DNA from 3 places in the Halalkalibacter sp. HAAS-P013 genome. Region 2 is predicted to be linked to each of the others. Evidence: predicted binding sites of a transcription regulator. Region 2 holds the regulator's gene; each other region holds the start of a gene.
The links. Region 2 encodes Rex, which represses fermentation and respiration genes when NADH is low (regulators of the CRP and FNR family bind a similar motif). Its sites were predicted from a motif close to TTGTGAAATATTTCACAA; they were not measured.
Positions count from the first base shown of each region.

Region 1: ric (iron-sulfur cluster repair di-iron protein) is a predicted target of Rex. The motif match lies at 2,481-2,498, and genes of this name have one in related genera.
Region 3: nirB (nitrite reductase large subunit NirB) is a predicted target of Rex. The motif match lies at 2,328-2,345, and genes of this name have one in related genera.

Region 1 covers NZ_JBWQTU010000016.1:34,632-39,327, reverse strand. The annotation lists gene AC1FXP_RS19300 (cupin domain-containing protein) at 1-757, shown strand, start outside; gene AC1FXP_RS19295 (hypothetical protein) at 1,111-1,314, opposite strand; gene AC1FXP_RS19290 (Crp/Fnr family transcriptional regulator) at 1,731-2,420, opposite strand; gene ric (iron-sulfur cluster repair di-iron protein) at 2,649-3,356, shown strand; gene AC1FXP_RS19280 (NAD(P)H-dependent flavin oxidoreductase) at 3,707-4,678, shown strand.
Region 2 covers NZ_JBWQTU010000024.1:18,499-23,194, reverse strand. The annotation lists gene AC1FXP_RS21535 (MDR family MFS transporter) at 1-510, opposite strand, end outside; gene AC1FXP_RS21530 (DoxX family protein) at 654-1,190, opposite strand; gene tatC (twin-arginine translocase subunit TatC) at 1,437-2,189, opposite strand; gene AC1FXP_RS21520 (twin-arginine translocase TatA/TatE family subunit) at 2,207-2,389, opposite strand; gene AC1FXP_RS21515 (redox-sensing transcriptional repressor Rex) at 2,499-3,134, opposite strand; gene AC1FXP_RS21510 (ABC transporter ATP-binding protein) at 3,605-4,696, shown strand, end outside.
Region 3 covers NZ_JBWQTU010000001.1:272,125-276,820, reverse strand. The annotation lists gene AC1FXP_RS01500 (hypothetical protein) at 1-299, opposite strand, end outside; gene AC1FXP_RS01495 (NarK family nitrate/nitrite MFS transporter) at 703-2,013, opposite strand; gene nirB (nitrite reductase large subunit NirB) at 2,362-4,696, shown strand, end outside.

The DNA of each region.
Region 1 (4,696 bases), on a different contig from region 2:
CTATAGACGATTAGCTAATGTAGCACCTGATCAAAGACATAAAAAAGATATTCTGCAAACATTAGAATCGAAAAAAGCCCATTTGAGCCTCTTTTCTCAACTTTATATGAATCTAACCGGCAGACAGCCTCAGTACCAAATTGACAAAATTCCTTTTCAAAGCTTTAGAGAAGGTTTGCAAAAGGCTAACGAAATAGAAGTAGAAAGCTATCATGAATATCAGAGAAGTTGTTCACTATCCCATGATCCAAATATACAAAATGTTTTTTTATGGGCTTTACAAGGAGAACAAGAAAATGCTTCTAGGTTAAGCTCATTGATTGAGGAAGATTTGTATCGCTTAACCGATTATGGAACCGAGCCGTTCGTAATTGATATTGAAGAAGTTACAAAGCAAAACAACACGTTCCGAACTGCATTATGGACAGGGGAATATTTGCAAGTGACGCTAATGAGTATCGGCGTAGGAGAAGATATCGGTTTAGAAATTCATCCAAAATTAGATCAATTCCTTCGTATTGAAGAAGGTCAAGGGCTGGTGCAAATGGGAGATAGCAAAGATCAACTTAATTTTCAAGCAGAAGTCTTCGATGACTTTGCAATCGTAATCCCTGCTGGAACATGGCACAATTTAACCAATACGGGTAATAAACCAATTAAACTCTACTCGATCTATGCCCCACCGGAGCATCCATATGGAACTGTTCATGAAACGAAAGCCATTGCAATGGCTGCTGAAGAGGACCATCACCACTAGTCAGCAGCTAAAATGAAAGTCGTAGGATAAAGCAAGAAGGGGTGCATCAAAAAGTCAAAACAAACCTTTTGGCACCCCTATATTTTTTACCCTTTTCTAATCCAAAACTTTAACACACCGTTTTCTTCTGTATCTGTTACAAGCTCATAACCGCCAAATACACATATCCCTACATGTATATAATTATCAAATTCATAGTTTGTCAATTATATCAACTAGAGAAATACTAAAAGCCACTATGTAATACCAACACCCCTTTTTTGAATATAATGAAAAAAAGGTAATTACCGACCTTTTAGTACAATCTATTTTGGGGTGTTGTTACAGGATATGCAAAGAGAAATCTATAGCTATTAGCAACAATAATATGGGTACGATGGATATGGCGGATATATTGGATAAGGTGGATATGCCGGGTATGGATAAAAAAATCCTGGTCGTGGACTTAACAATACCCCGGCTGCTAGCCCTGTAAAAAATGGCAACGCAAATGGGACAAATCTTTGATCTCTTCTATGAAACGGATGATGGTTCATAGCGTAATTACTTCGTATCACTTTTATCTTCCTCCATCATATTTTTTTTAGACGTTACACTAAAGAATATGCCTTACCTATCAAAGGTTCTTGGGTGTTCGTTCCTAATTTCAAAAAAAACATATGATACATGCAAATTTATTTACTGGAGGTACTTAAAATCCGCCCACGAAAAATTTCCCAAATATATAATAAACCAAGTTATGGTAAATGTAGGAGATTAAATAACTGGAGATTATGAGCGGAATGCACCTGTGCCACTTATTAATCGACCGCAACACCGAGCCCTTGATCCGCTTTATACGATAAGATTTGAAAGTATCAAATGAAATAAGTAACAAGCACTTCGCCTTTAGAAGTTCTTGTTACTTATTAAATGGCTATTACAATGGCTTCATTAAGTTCAGTTAATTATCATGTAGTCATAGCAATAAAGCTTACATTATTTCATCTTCCAATTTTTCTAAACTTATTAGAAAAAAACCTTCTGCATCCGTATCAATCATTTCTTTCTTCCGTAAACGATTAATGGTACGATTTATCGTCTCTCTCGAAGTTCCAATCATATTAGCTAATTCTCTATTAGTAAAATGGGTTGTTAGTTTAAACCGGTCGCCGACCTGCTCACCATTTGATTTACATAAGCGAAGAAGTAACATCACAATTTGTTCATATGTGTCACGAAGAATTTTTTCCTCTAAGCGATTCTGGAGATCCACAATTTTTTCCCCTAACACTTTGAACATCTTCATACATAGTTCAGGATATGTAAGAAGGATCTGTTCAAACTGCCCCACCGGAATAACAATTAACTCTGAGGTCTCAAGGATCTCGGCATGTGCAGGGAAGTTTCCTTTTCGGAAAAAACCAGCGTGAGGAAACATATCCCCATCCTCAAGAATGGAGACAATTTGTTCTTTGCCTGACAGATCGGTTTTATTTATTTTCACCTTACCCGAATGAATAAAAAACACTCGATCAAGTGGTTCGCCTTGCATAAAAACAAATGACCTTGCCGGATATGTCCGCAATTGTGAAATATCGACGATCGGCTGGATCTCTTCTTCTGAAAGATCCTTAAAAAGGGATACTTCCTGTAAATGGTTTTTAATCAGCGCTGTTTTCATATCAAAACCCCTTAACTTACATATTCTTCATTTAATTGTAGTAAATCATCAAGAAGTAAACTGTGAGCTAGATCACAAGTATACCTAATAATGGTGAGTTTAATTCTAGAGCTGGTATTTTTGAAAAGACACTTTCCTTTTAGTCGTGATCTAAATCACTACAAGTACGATAATTCGTTGTTATCATTTACTTAGATTCAAATTAATTAATCAAATGGAGGAATTATAATGGACCGAACATTTACTGAAACATCAGTTGTAGGTGAAATCGTAACGAAATTTCCTAAGGCAAGTGACCTTTTCAAATCTTATCGCATTGACTTTTGTTGTGGCGGAAACCGTCCAATTATAGAGGCTATAAATGAAAGAAATCTTTCAGCAGAGGAAGTTTTAACAAACTTAAATACACTGTATCAAGAAACAATTGCTTCAAATGAATCAAGAATCGAGTGGGAACGCGCATCATATAGTGAACTAATCGATTATATTATTAATAAGCATCACCGCTTTATTAATGAAGAGTTTAGTCAATTAAGTCCTTACGTCACAAAAGTATTACGAGTTCATGGGTCTGGACAACCTCATTTAGCTCAAATCCATCGTTTATTCCACGAATTACGAGTTGAATTAGAGCAACATTTAATTAAAGAAGAAACGGAAGATTTTCCTCTTATTTTAGAAGTTGAACAAAACAGAACGAAAGAAAACGTTGAGAAATTACAAAAGGTCGTTGAAGAACTAGAAAATGAACATAGCCACGCCGGGAACATTTTAAAAGAACTCCGTGAGGTTACAAACGACTTTACTCCTCCAGAAGGAGCGTGCGGCACGTATCGTTTAGTCTATCAACGTCTTGAAGACATTGAAGCTGATATGTTCCAACACATTCACTTAGAAAATAATGTATTGTTCCCTCGAGCAGTAGCACAGGTGTAGTTCTCTTAGAGTATATGATGCATGTAACCGGTTAAAGGGGTTTGTTAAAAGATCTGTTTTTGACAAACTCCCACGGCATTGCCTTCTCTGTTTCTGCTTATGAGACAACCATTTGTTTCAACAAAGAAACAAAGACATGAACGCTTTTGCTCATGTCTTTGTTTTTTCTTGTTTCTGCTTTCTCAGTGATTTTGGAATATATACGCAATTCGGTTCACATTCCATATAATCTCCAGTTGACGCATACGCTCTTTAGCGCGATATATTAGGAGTAAATGTTAATTAAGTCACAGTTGTTTGAAGAGTCTATTGTTACTATTAACAGTATTAAGGTCAAACTTAATAAATAGTTGAAATGGGGTGTATCTTTGAACTTTCCACAATTAAAAATAGGCCATATGGTGCCAGAGGTTCCAATCATTCAAGGTGGTATGGGTGTAGGGATTTCTTTAAGTCGGCTCGCATCTGCAGTTGCGAACGCCGGAGGAATCGGGATCATATCAGGGACGGGTATTACTGTAGATGAGATGAGATCACATATTAGGAAGGCTAAGGAAAACATAAACAATTCAGGATATATTGGGGTAAACGTTCTCTTCTCCATGAATGACTTTGCTGAAAAGATGAAAGCAGCCATTGAGGAAAGAGTGGATTTCATTATATCAGGTGCCGGAATTTCAAGAGATATGTATGCATGGGGCAAAGAAGCCGGCATCCCCGTCATCTCGATTGTATCTTCAGCGAAACTTGCTAAGCTATCAGAACGACTTGGTGCTTCCGCAGTTGTTGTAGAGGGCCATGAAGCCGGTGGACACCTTGGTACTGATAGGCCGTTGTTTGATATATTACCGGAAGTGGTAAAAGCGGTTAAAATTCCGGTCATTGCTGCTGGAGGAATTTTAACTGGAGAAGATCTCGCACGCGCATTAAGTCTGGGAGCTTCTGGAGTACAAATGGGAACGAGGTTTGTGGCTAGTGAAGAGTGCGACGCACCGTTATCATTTAAAGAAAAATATGTACATGCCAAACATGAAGACACTCTTTTGGTAAAAACAACTGTTGGTCTCCAGGGTCGTGCAATAAAAAACCATTTCACTGAACTTATTTCAGACGATAAAAAGATAAAAATTAAAAAGTGCATTGATTGCTTGAAAAATTGTTCTTATCGTTTTTGTACGCTAGATTCTTTGATCACTTCTAAGAATGGAGATTGCGAAAATGGCTTAGTTTTCGCAGGTTCAAGAGTACATGAAATTAAAGATATTTTACCAGTTAAAACAATCATCGATAATATCATGAGAGAATATAAAACTTGTATATGACAACTATGGATAATATTT
Region 2 (4,696 bases):
GGGAACATTGACAAGAAATAAGTAAGTCCAATCTAATGCCTCAAGTAAAAACCCACCAAATGTCGGTCCAATGGTAGGTGCCATCATGGCAGAAATGCCCCATACTCCTGTCGCTAAGCCGCGTTCTTTTCGAGGAAAAGCTTCGAATATAAGCGCCATAGAAAGAGGCATCATGATTCCACCACCAATGCCTTGAAGCCCTCGGAAGATAATTAACGAACTCAGATTCCATGAAAGAGAACCGAGTAAAGAGCCTAACACAAAAATGGCTAACCCGAGAATATATAGTTTCTTTTTCCCAAACCGATCACCGAGATAGCCTGTAACTGGTACGGTCATCCCCATTGTTACCATAAATATCGTTATAACCCATCCAGTTGCAACCGCATCTGAATTAAACACATTCATTAGTTGTGGTACAGCTGGATTTAACATGCTATTATTTAAAATCATTGTAAAGGATCCGAGCAGCACAGCTACAACGACCATCCACTTTCCTGACACTTTCATTGTTATCCACACCATTTCGTCTGTCGAAATATTATAGCTGTATCATAACATAAGTGTTAATGCAGGAACACTATTTAGATCGACCTAGAACCACCAATAAGAGGCAAACCCCTTCTTTCTTTAGAGTCTACCTCTTTTTCCATTTAGATCGCTTCTTTTAACCCTTTACCAGCTGCTCCAAATCCATTTTCGTTGTTTCTCTTTTTAAATACGACGCTTTTCAAGTATGGCAATACCCATCTATCTCCACCGTAGCGACCAGCATTGGCTCCTGCTACTATAATAAACATTGAGATTAAGATCATCCACGGATTTGAAGAAATCGTTCCGGCAAACAAGAATGACATGTTCATTACTACTCCGAAGAAAGCTGCTGCTGATGTGAATACCCCTAAAATTAATCCTAATCCTACTAATACTTCTCCCCAGGCCACCATAAAGCTAAACATATCTGCGTTCGGGATCGCTATACTCTCTAAAAATGATACGTAGTTTGGATACATTAACGCTTCCCCGCTCATCACTGGGTTTGCCACGGATCCTTGTAAATAGCCTCCTGCGTTAAAGTCTCCAGTCACCTTTCCCCATCCTGCTGTTAACCAAGACCATCCTAGATATACTCGTAAGAACAACCATACTCCCGCGACATATTTGTTTTCTCTGAAAAATTGACCGATCATTGTAAGTCCTCCTTCTATTTGCTCTTTGTTTGTTCAACACTTCACATGAATTAGTGAAGTAGTTGATGTTTTTTTAGAGTCGGCTGTGATATTCCTTTTTGTTATGTGAATGTTTTCACAACCTTTTCTATATTCATAGTATAGGACAGGACAACCTTTTTGGCTACCCTATTTAAAGACATGTCAAACTATGTTCAATATCTCACAAAACAGTATAAAAAAGAGTGACTTCCATCACAGCAGAAGTCACTCTTTTATGCTTTCTTCTCGTTCTCTTTCCAACCTTTGAACTTTTCGATAGGTCAGATAAGACACCCAGATACTAAATTCATAAAGAAGCAATAACGGCAAAGTCACCATCAAATGAGACAAAATCTCTGGCGGTGTTATAAAACCAGCTATTACAAGCAAAACGAAATAAGCAAACTTCCTTACCTGCGCTAGTAAACTCGGTGTTAGCATCCCTAACCGGGTAAAAAACATCACAATAACAGGAAGTTGAAATAACAATCCAAATGGCAACGTTACTTGAAAGAGAAACGAAAAGTATTCATTAATCCCATACTGCTCAGTAATTCCTAATCGTTCTGACAAACTCCCCATAAATTGAACGATAAAGGGGAAAAGAACAAAGTACGAAAACGAAAGACCAGCTAGAAATAATATGAAAGCAAACGGAATATAGGCAAGTGTAGCCTTTTGTTCCTTCTCATGTAAGCCAGGACTAACAAACGCCCAAAGCTGATACAAGATGACTGGAAACGTGATAATGAGCGCACTTGCAAAAGCAAATGTCATAAATATCCGAATCGGATCCGTCATCTTAAAAGCATTCATTGGCAAGTCTTGAGCAGTAGGTGTGCTTTGCAAGTATGTTATTAACGGTGTAGCTAAAAAGAAGCCGGCAATTAGTGCCACGATGAAGAAGACTAAAGTTATAATAATTCTTCGTCTAAGCTCCACGATGTGGTCCATTACCGACATGTCTCTTTGTTCCATTTATAGACCCTTCCTACTTAGGCTTTATCGTTATCTTTTTTCTTGTTCTCATCTTCGTCTGCTAAGCCTTTTGTTGCGTTTTTAAATTCACGTAATGTATTCCCAGCAGCTTTTCCTAACTCTGGCAACTTCTTTGGACCAAAAATTAGTAACGCAACGATTGCAATCAATGCAATGCTGCCTGCTCCTAATCCACCCATAGGTAGCACCTCCTTGTCCTATTTTCATTATAGAGTGTGTTCAATTAGAAGGCAATGGCTTCTCGTGCTACACGTCCGTGTGAGAAAACCACTCCTATTTAAACAGAAGCTACACAGGGTAATGTTTTAAAAAATAAACCAATGCTTGTAGCTCAACCGAAAGATCAATATGGTGGACGCGTACAGTTTCCGGTACGTCGAGTCTAGCTGGTGTAAAGTTTAATATCCCTTGTATCCCTGCAGCGACTAATTGATCTGCAATCTTCTGTGCTGCAACTTGTGGCACCGTCAAAATGGCAACCGTTACTTCTGGGTCAATAACTTTCTCAAGATCACCTAGATGATGAACCGTTACGCCGCCTATTTCCTCACCAATTTTATGATCATCAACATCAAAAGCCATTACAATTCTTGTGTTATTATTTTTTGAAAAATTGTATTGTAAAAATGCCGTTCCTAAATTCCCGACACCAACAAGAACAACTTTTGTCAACTCATCTTGGTCTAGCGTTTTACGAAAAAAAGAAAGTAAATAATTCACATTATACCCATAGCCTTTTTTTCCTAGCGCTCCAAAATAAGAAAAGTCACGTCTTATCGTAGCCGAATCCACTTTCACTGCATCACTTAATTCAGTCGATGAGACACGTTGCTTACCTGAAGCAGACAAATTTTCTAAGAAACGATAATAAAGCGGCAACCGCTTCGCTGTTGCTTGAGGTATCTTCGTTTGATCAATTTTCATCCATTGCCTCCCTCCTACCATCGTTAAGTTAGCAATTCAAGACTACCGTTATTGTACACCATTTCACAGAGTTTGTAATCGTTTCACACATCTGTTCATGAAGTTGTTGAAAGATGCATTCTACGATACACTTAAGAGGTAACACCAAAAGGACGCTTTTCCCTTTTGGTGTTACCTCTTAGCAATGAGCGGAGCCGCCGTTTTCTTTTTAGTATTTTGAGTGCTCTTCTCAAAATACGTACGGCGCGCGGAGCCATTGCCAATCGGTATCCACTTTTTTTAGATAAGAGCCATTTTCCCTTTTGGTGTTACCTCTTAGCAATAAACAGAGCCGCCGTTTTCTTTTTAGTATTTTGAGTGCTCTTCTCAAAATACGTACGGCGTGTGGAGCCGTTGCCACTTTGGGCGCATTTTATTAATGAAAAACGTTTTTTTATAGGAAAAGATTTTATTAGTTAGGAATGAAATCCATGATTATTTTACAATGTAATAATGTTTGTAAGTCTTTTGGGATTGATCCCATTTTAACAAATATTAAATTAGATATCCAAACCGGGGAGCGTGTTGCCCTAGTTGGACGAAATGGTGCAGGTAAGTCAACATTACTAAAAATAATTGCAGGGCAACTTTCCTATGATAGTGGACAAGTTATGATGCCAAAAGGAACTGAGCTTGGCTACCTTGCTCAAAATACTGGCCTTGAATCAGAGTTATCCATTTGGGAAGAGATGTTAACCGTTTTTGCTCCTATACGTAAAATGGAAAAACAAATTCGGGACATGGAATTACAAATGTCTGATCCCTCCTTGCTCGAGAACGAAACTCGTTACAACAAGCTTTTAAAAGAATATGATCAGCTTCAAATCACTTTTAAAGATAAGGGTGGTTATCAGTATGAAGCTGACATTCGCGGTGTCCTTGCAGGGATGAATTTCGGTGACTTTGATTACGAAACAAAAATATCTACATTAAGTGGTGGTCAAAAAACGAGACTAGCGTTAGCAAAGTTATTGTTAACAAAGCCAGATCTTCTTATTCTTGACGAACCAACCAACCACTTAGATATTGCAACTCTTACTTGGCTTGAACAATATTTGGTTGGTTATAAGGGTGCGATTCTTATCGTGTCCCACGACCGCTACTTTTTAGATAAAATTGTGACAGAAGTGATCGAAATCTCCCGAACAAAATCAACCAAATTCATAGGAAATTATAGTGCTTATCTTGATGAAAAAGCAAAACGTTACGAACTCGAGTTAAAACAATACGAGAAACAACAAGATGAAGTCGCTAAGTTAGAAGACTTTATTCAACGGAACATTGCTAGAGCTTCGACAACGAAGCGAGCACAAAGTCGTAGGAAACAACTCGAACGAATGACTTTACTAGACCGTCCCGCTGGATCAGAGAAATCAGCTTCTTTTTCATTTGCGATTAAACGTCAAAGCGGAAAAGAGGTTATCCGTGCAACTGATCTTCATGTTGCTTATGGTAATGAAACGATCTTTCAAAATTTAAACCTTTCGATTGATCGAGAAGAAAGTGTGGCACTCATCGGGCCA
Region 3 (4,696 bases), on a different contig from region 2:
TGAATGTAGAGCTGTCCCAGACCCGGCGAAAATAGTGACCAAATAGCAGCCATTAGAGGTCTTCTTTTATCTAAGTAATTGATTTCTAGTGCACCTATACTGTATGTATTAAAATCTGCATTTTCTCGTTCAGAGAGGAGAAATAATCTATTCATATCAACAGTCGTTCGATAACTATCCCAAATAGAAAATAGATAGACAGGAATATAAAGCAAAAACCATTTTGGATCGAGAACTTCTTTAGCCAGATCGATATTGCCTGTAAATGAATAAACCATAGACAAGTTTAAGTTTGTCATATTATTGATGAAAATCTCCCACATAAATAAGGTGAAACCTCTAAGGTACTTTGATAATAGCAAGTGTCCAAAACCTGGAAATGCGGCTGACCACCAAGCTATGATAAAAGGATTTCGCAAATGCAATTGCGTTGTACCCAGTGTACTCACGTGAGCTTTATATCGTCGTTCATGATTTGTTGGCCTGAAGTTGTTCATGTTGTATTTCCTTATCTGTTGTTAGTCGTTTTACTCTTAGTAATTATCATTTACAATTCTTTCTTATTAATCCAAAAAGAATAGACTCTTTTTGTGAAGTTATTAAGAAAGACCTATTCAATTTGCAGAATAGGTCTGGTCATTAGTATGCTAGTAACATTATTTCCCTACATGGTATTATTGCACTTTTTAAAAATTCATTGTTTTAAGCAGCTTTTTTGCTGAAGTCATCACAGCGAATTTCTGCATTTTTTCTTTGGTAGTAATACCAATTAAGGCCGATCGAGATCACATAAAATGCAATGAAGTAATACAATGCTGAAATTGGTGTACCAGTTGTTGATACAGACCAACCAAATAACTGCGGTATAAAGAATGATCCATATGCGGCAAAGGCTGCTGTAAATCCTAAAACAGGCGCTGCTTCTTTTACCGGGAAGATGATAGGGATCATTTGGAATGTTGAACCAGAACCCATGCCTGCAGCAATAAATAATAGTAAGAACGATACTAAGAACCCAACAAAGCTTTGTTGCCCAATAAAGTAAATAACAGAAAGGGCTCCAAGCGTCATAGCAACAAGTACGTAAGTTGTTACGCGAGCACCACCAAATTTATCAGAAACCCATCCACCTACAGGTCTAAATGCAGCTGCTAAAAAGGCACCTAGAAAGGCTAATGCAACGTAGTCAGGGAATTGAGAGCGTAATAATAATGGAAATGCCGCTCCGTATCCAATAAATGAACCGAATGTAGCAACGTATAAAATAGTCATGATCCACGTGTGCTTACGTTTGACAATAACAAACTGGTCTTTTACTGACTGCTGAGCAGTTGGTAGGTTATCCATTCCGAAATACGCTACAATTGTCATCACAACAATAGGAATGACCCAAATGAATGCCGCGTTTTGTAACCAAATTTCCTGGCCATTTGCTAACACTTGACTTTCTCCGCCAATAAAAGCAAATGTACTTACTGCAATGATAAGTGGAGTTACGAATTGAACAACAGAAACCCCCATATTTCCTAATCCACCGTTAATACCAAGCGCTGTTCCTTTTTCTTTTTTCGGGAAAAAGAAACTAATGTTTGCTAAAGCAGAAGAGAAGTTTCCTCCACCAAGTCCACATAATGCAGCTAACAGCAACATGACCCAGTAAGGTGTATCAGGATTTTGAACAGCAAAACCGATACCTACTGTAGGGATTAATAGAACCCCTGTCGAAAATACGACCCAGTTTCTACCGCCGAATTTCCCTACAGCAAATGTATACACAAATCGTAGTGATGCACCAACAAGTCCTGGAATAGCCGCTAACGTGAATAATTGTTCATCTGTAAATGCAAAACCAATGTCATTCAACCTAACTGCTACAACTGACCAGATTTGCCAAACGATAAAGGCAAGCATTAGTGTTGGAACTGAGATCCATAAGTTTCTTTTTGCGTGCCTTTTTCCTTCCTTTTCCCAGAATTCTTTGTTCTCTGGATTCCATTCTTTTATTCTTCCCATGTCGATTTCCCCCAATAATGGATTAATATATTTGAAATACATCTTTTTTTCATACTCAAATCATACAAAGTAACCATCTGCATGAAAGTGATGAATGTCACATTCCTAAATGTTTTGCAAAGCACAAAAGCTTGTTTTATGTTTTATATATAATAGGAAAAAAACAGGGGAAGACAAGTTGAAAAAAATAAATAATAAATATGAATAAATTGTTTAACCAACACCTTGTGAAAACTTGAACATTATTTTTGGAAGTGTGACCTTTCTCACATAAATGATGAAATTTTTGTCCTACAATGAGCAGTAGATAAAGAATGTGAATTACTGAACAACTTGGAGGGATAATTGATGGCAAAGAGAAAGTTAGTCATGATAGGAAATGGAATGGCAGGCGTTCGCGTCATAGAAGAGATATTAAAACTTAACCGTGATTTATTTAAGATTACAATCTTCGGGAATGAGCCTCATCCTAACTACAATCGTATTCAGTTATCAAATGTGTTACAAGGGAACACGACATTTGAAGAAACGATTATTAATGATCTAAATTGGTATGAATCAAACAATATTCAGCTATTTACTGGTGAGACGGTAATTGGCATTGACACCAATAAAAAACTTGTCATTTCAGAAAAGGGACGAGAAGTAGCTTATGATGAATTGATTCTAGCAACAGGGTCGTTGCCATTTATCTTGCCGGTACCTGGAGCAGATAAAGAAGGTGTCATCGGTTTTCGCGATATTAAAGATTGTGAGGATATGATTCAAACTGCAAAGCAATACAAAAAGGCCGTCGTCATTGGTGGAGGATTGTTAGGGTTAGAAGCTGCAAAAGGATTGATTCATTTAGGAATGAAAGTAGATGTTGTACATTTAATGGAACATTTAATGGAACGACAACTAGATGCAGTTGCTGCAAATATGTTGAAGAGAGAATTAGAATCACAAGGAATGAACTTCCTAATGGAAAAAGCAACGGTCGAACTAACTGGTTCAAATCGAGTTGAAGGAATCCGATTCAAAGACGGTACAGAATCGGAAGCTGATTTAGTTGTAATGGCTGCGGGCATCAAACCAAATGTTGAGGTTGCAAAAGAAAGCGGAATCTACGTAAACAGAGGGATTGTTGTAAATGACTTTATGGAAACAAACATTCCGCACGTGTATGCAGTTGGTGAATGTGCGGAACATAGAGAGATTGTTTACGGTCTCGTTGCTCCTCTCTATGAGCAAGGAAAAGTGTTGGCACAAGTACTTTGCAATCAGAAAGATAAAGGCTATGAAGGTTCTATAACTGGAACACAATTGAAAGTTTCAGGGATTGACCTTTTCTCAGCTGGTGAAATTTACGATGATAACACGTCTAAAGCAATTGTTGTTCACAATGAATATGAAGGAATCTATAAAAAGGTATTAGTTCGTGATGATCGTATTGTAGGGATTGTTTTATACGGTGACACAAAAGATAGCAACCGATTGTTTAAAATGCTAAATGAAAAACAAGATGTATCTGACTTTACGTCTGTATCATTTCTTCAATCAGGAGAAGCTGAAACAAATGATGTGGCAAGTATGCCAAATGATGAGGTCGTTTGTGGATGTAATGGGATTAGCAAAGAAACGATTGTTCAAGCAATTCAAGAAGAAGGGGTCACAACGGTTGAGCAAGTCGGAGGATGCACAAATGCGGGTCGCTCATGTGGACGATGCAAACCTGTTATTCAAGATATCATTGCCTACACTCTTGGAGATGAATATGAGCAAGTAGCCGAGAAAAAGACCGTTTGTGGTTGTACAACATTAAGTCGTGATGAAGTAGTTGAAGAGATCCGTGAAAAAGGATTAACAACAATTAAAGAAGTTATGAATGTATTGCAATGGAAAAACGAAGAAGGTTGTTCAAAATGCCGCCCTGCTCTTAATTATTTCTTAGGGATGATTTACCCTGACTACGCGGATGAAAGAGATTCCCGTTTAGTGAATGAAAAAATGCATGCAAACATTCAAAAAGACGGTACGTACTCAGTCATTCCGAGAATGTACGGTGGAGTCACGACAGCCAAAGATTTACGCAAATTAGCGGATATTGCAGAGAAATATGATGTTCAATTATTAAAAATAACGGGCGGGCAAAGAATTGGTTTATATGGACTAGAAAAAGAACAATTGCCTGCTGTTTGGGAAGAGTTAGGAATGCCTTCTGGTTATGCTTACGGAAAAACGTTACGTACTGTTAAAACTTGCGTTGGAGCACAATTTTGCCGCTTCGGTACTCAAGATTCTATGAGTCTAGGAATTGAATTAGAGAAACGTTTTGAACGTCTTGATACGCCGCATAAAGTAAAAATGGGTGTGTCTGCTTGTCCACGAAACTGTGCAGAAGCAGGGATTAAAGATGTAGGAATTGTCGGTCTTGATGGAGGATGGGAAATTTACGTAGCAGGAAACGGTGGAACAGACCTAAGAGCTGGAGACTTGTTATGCAAAGTGAAAACAGAAGAAGAAGTTTATGAAATTACAGGAGCGTATTTACAATATTACCGTGAAACAGCTCTATATTTAGAAAGAACATCTACATGGGTTGAGCGTGTTGGGTTAAACCATGTCAAGGAAGTCTTAGCCAATGAAAAAACAAGAAATGAGTTAAATGAGAGATTAAACCAAACGCTTGTACGTTATGAAG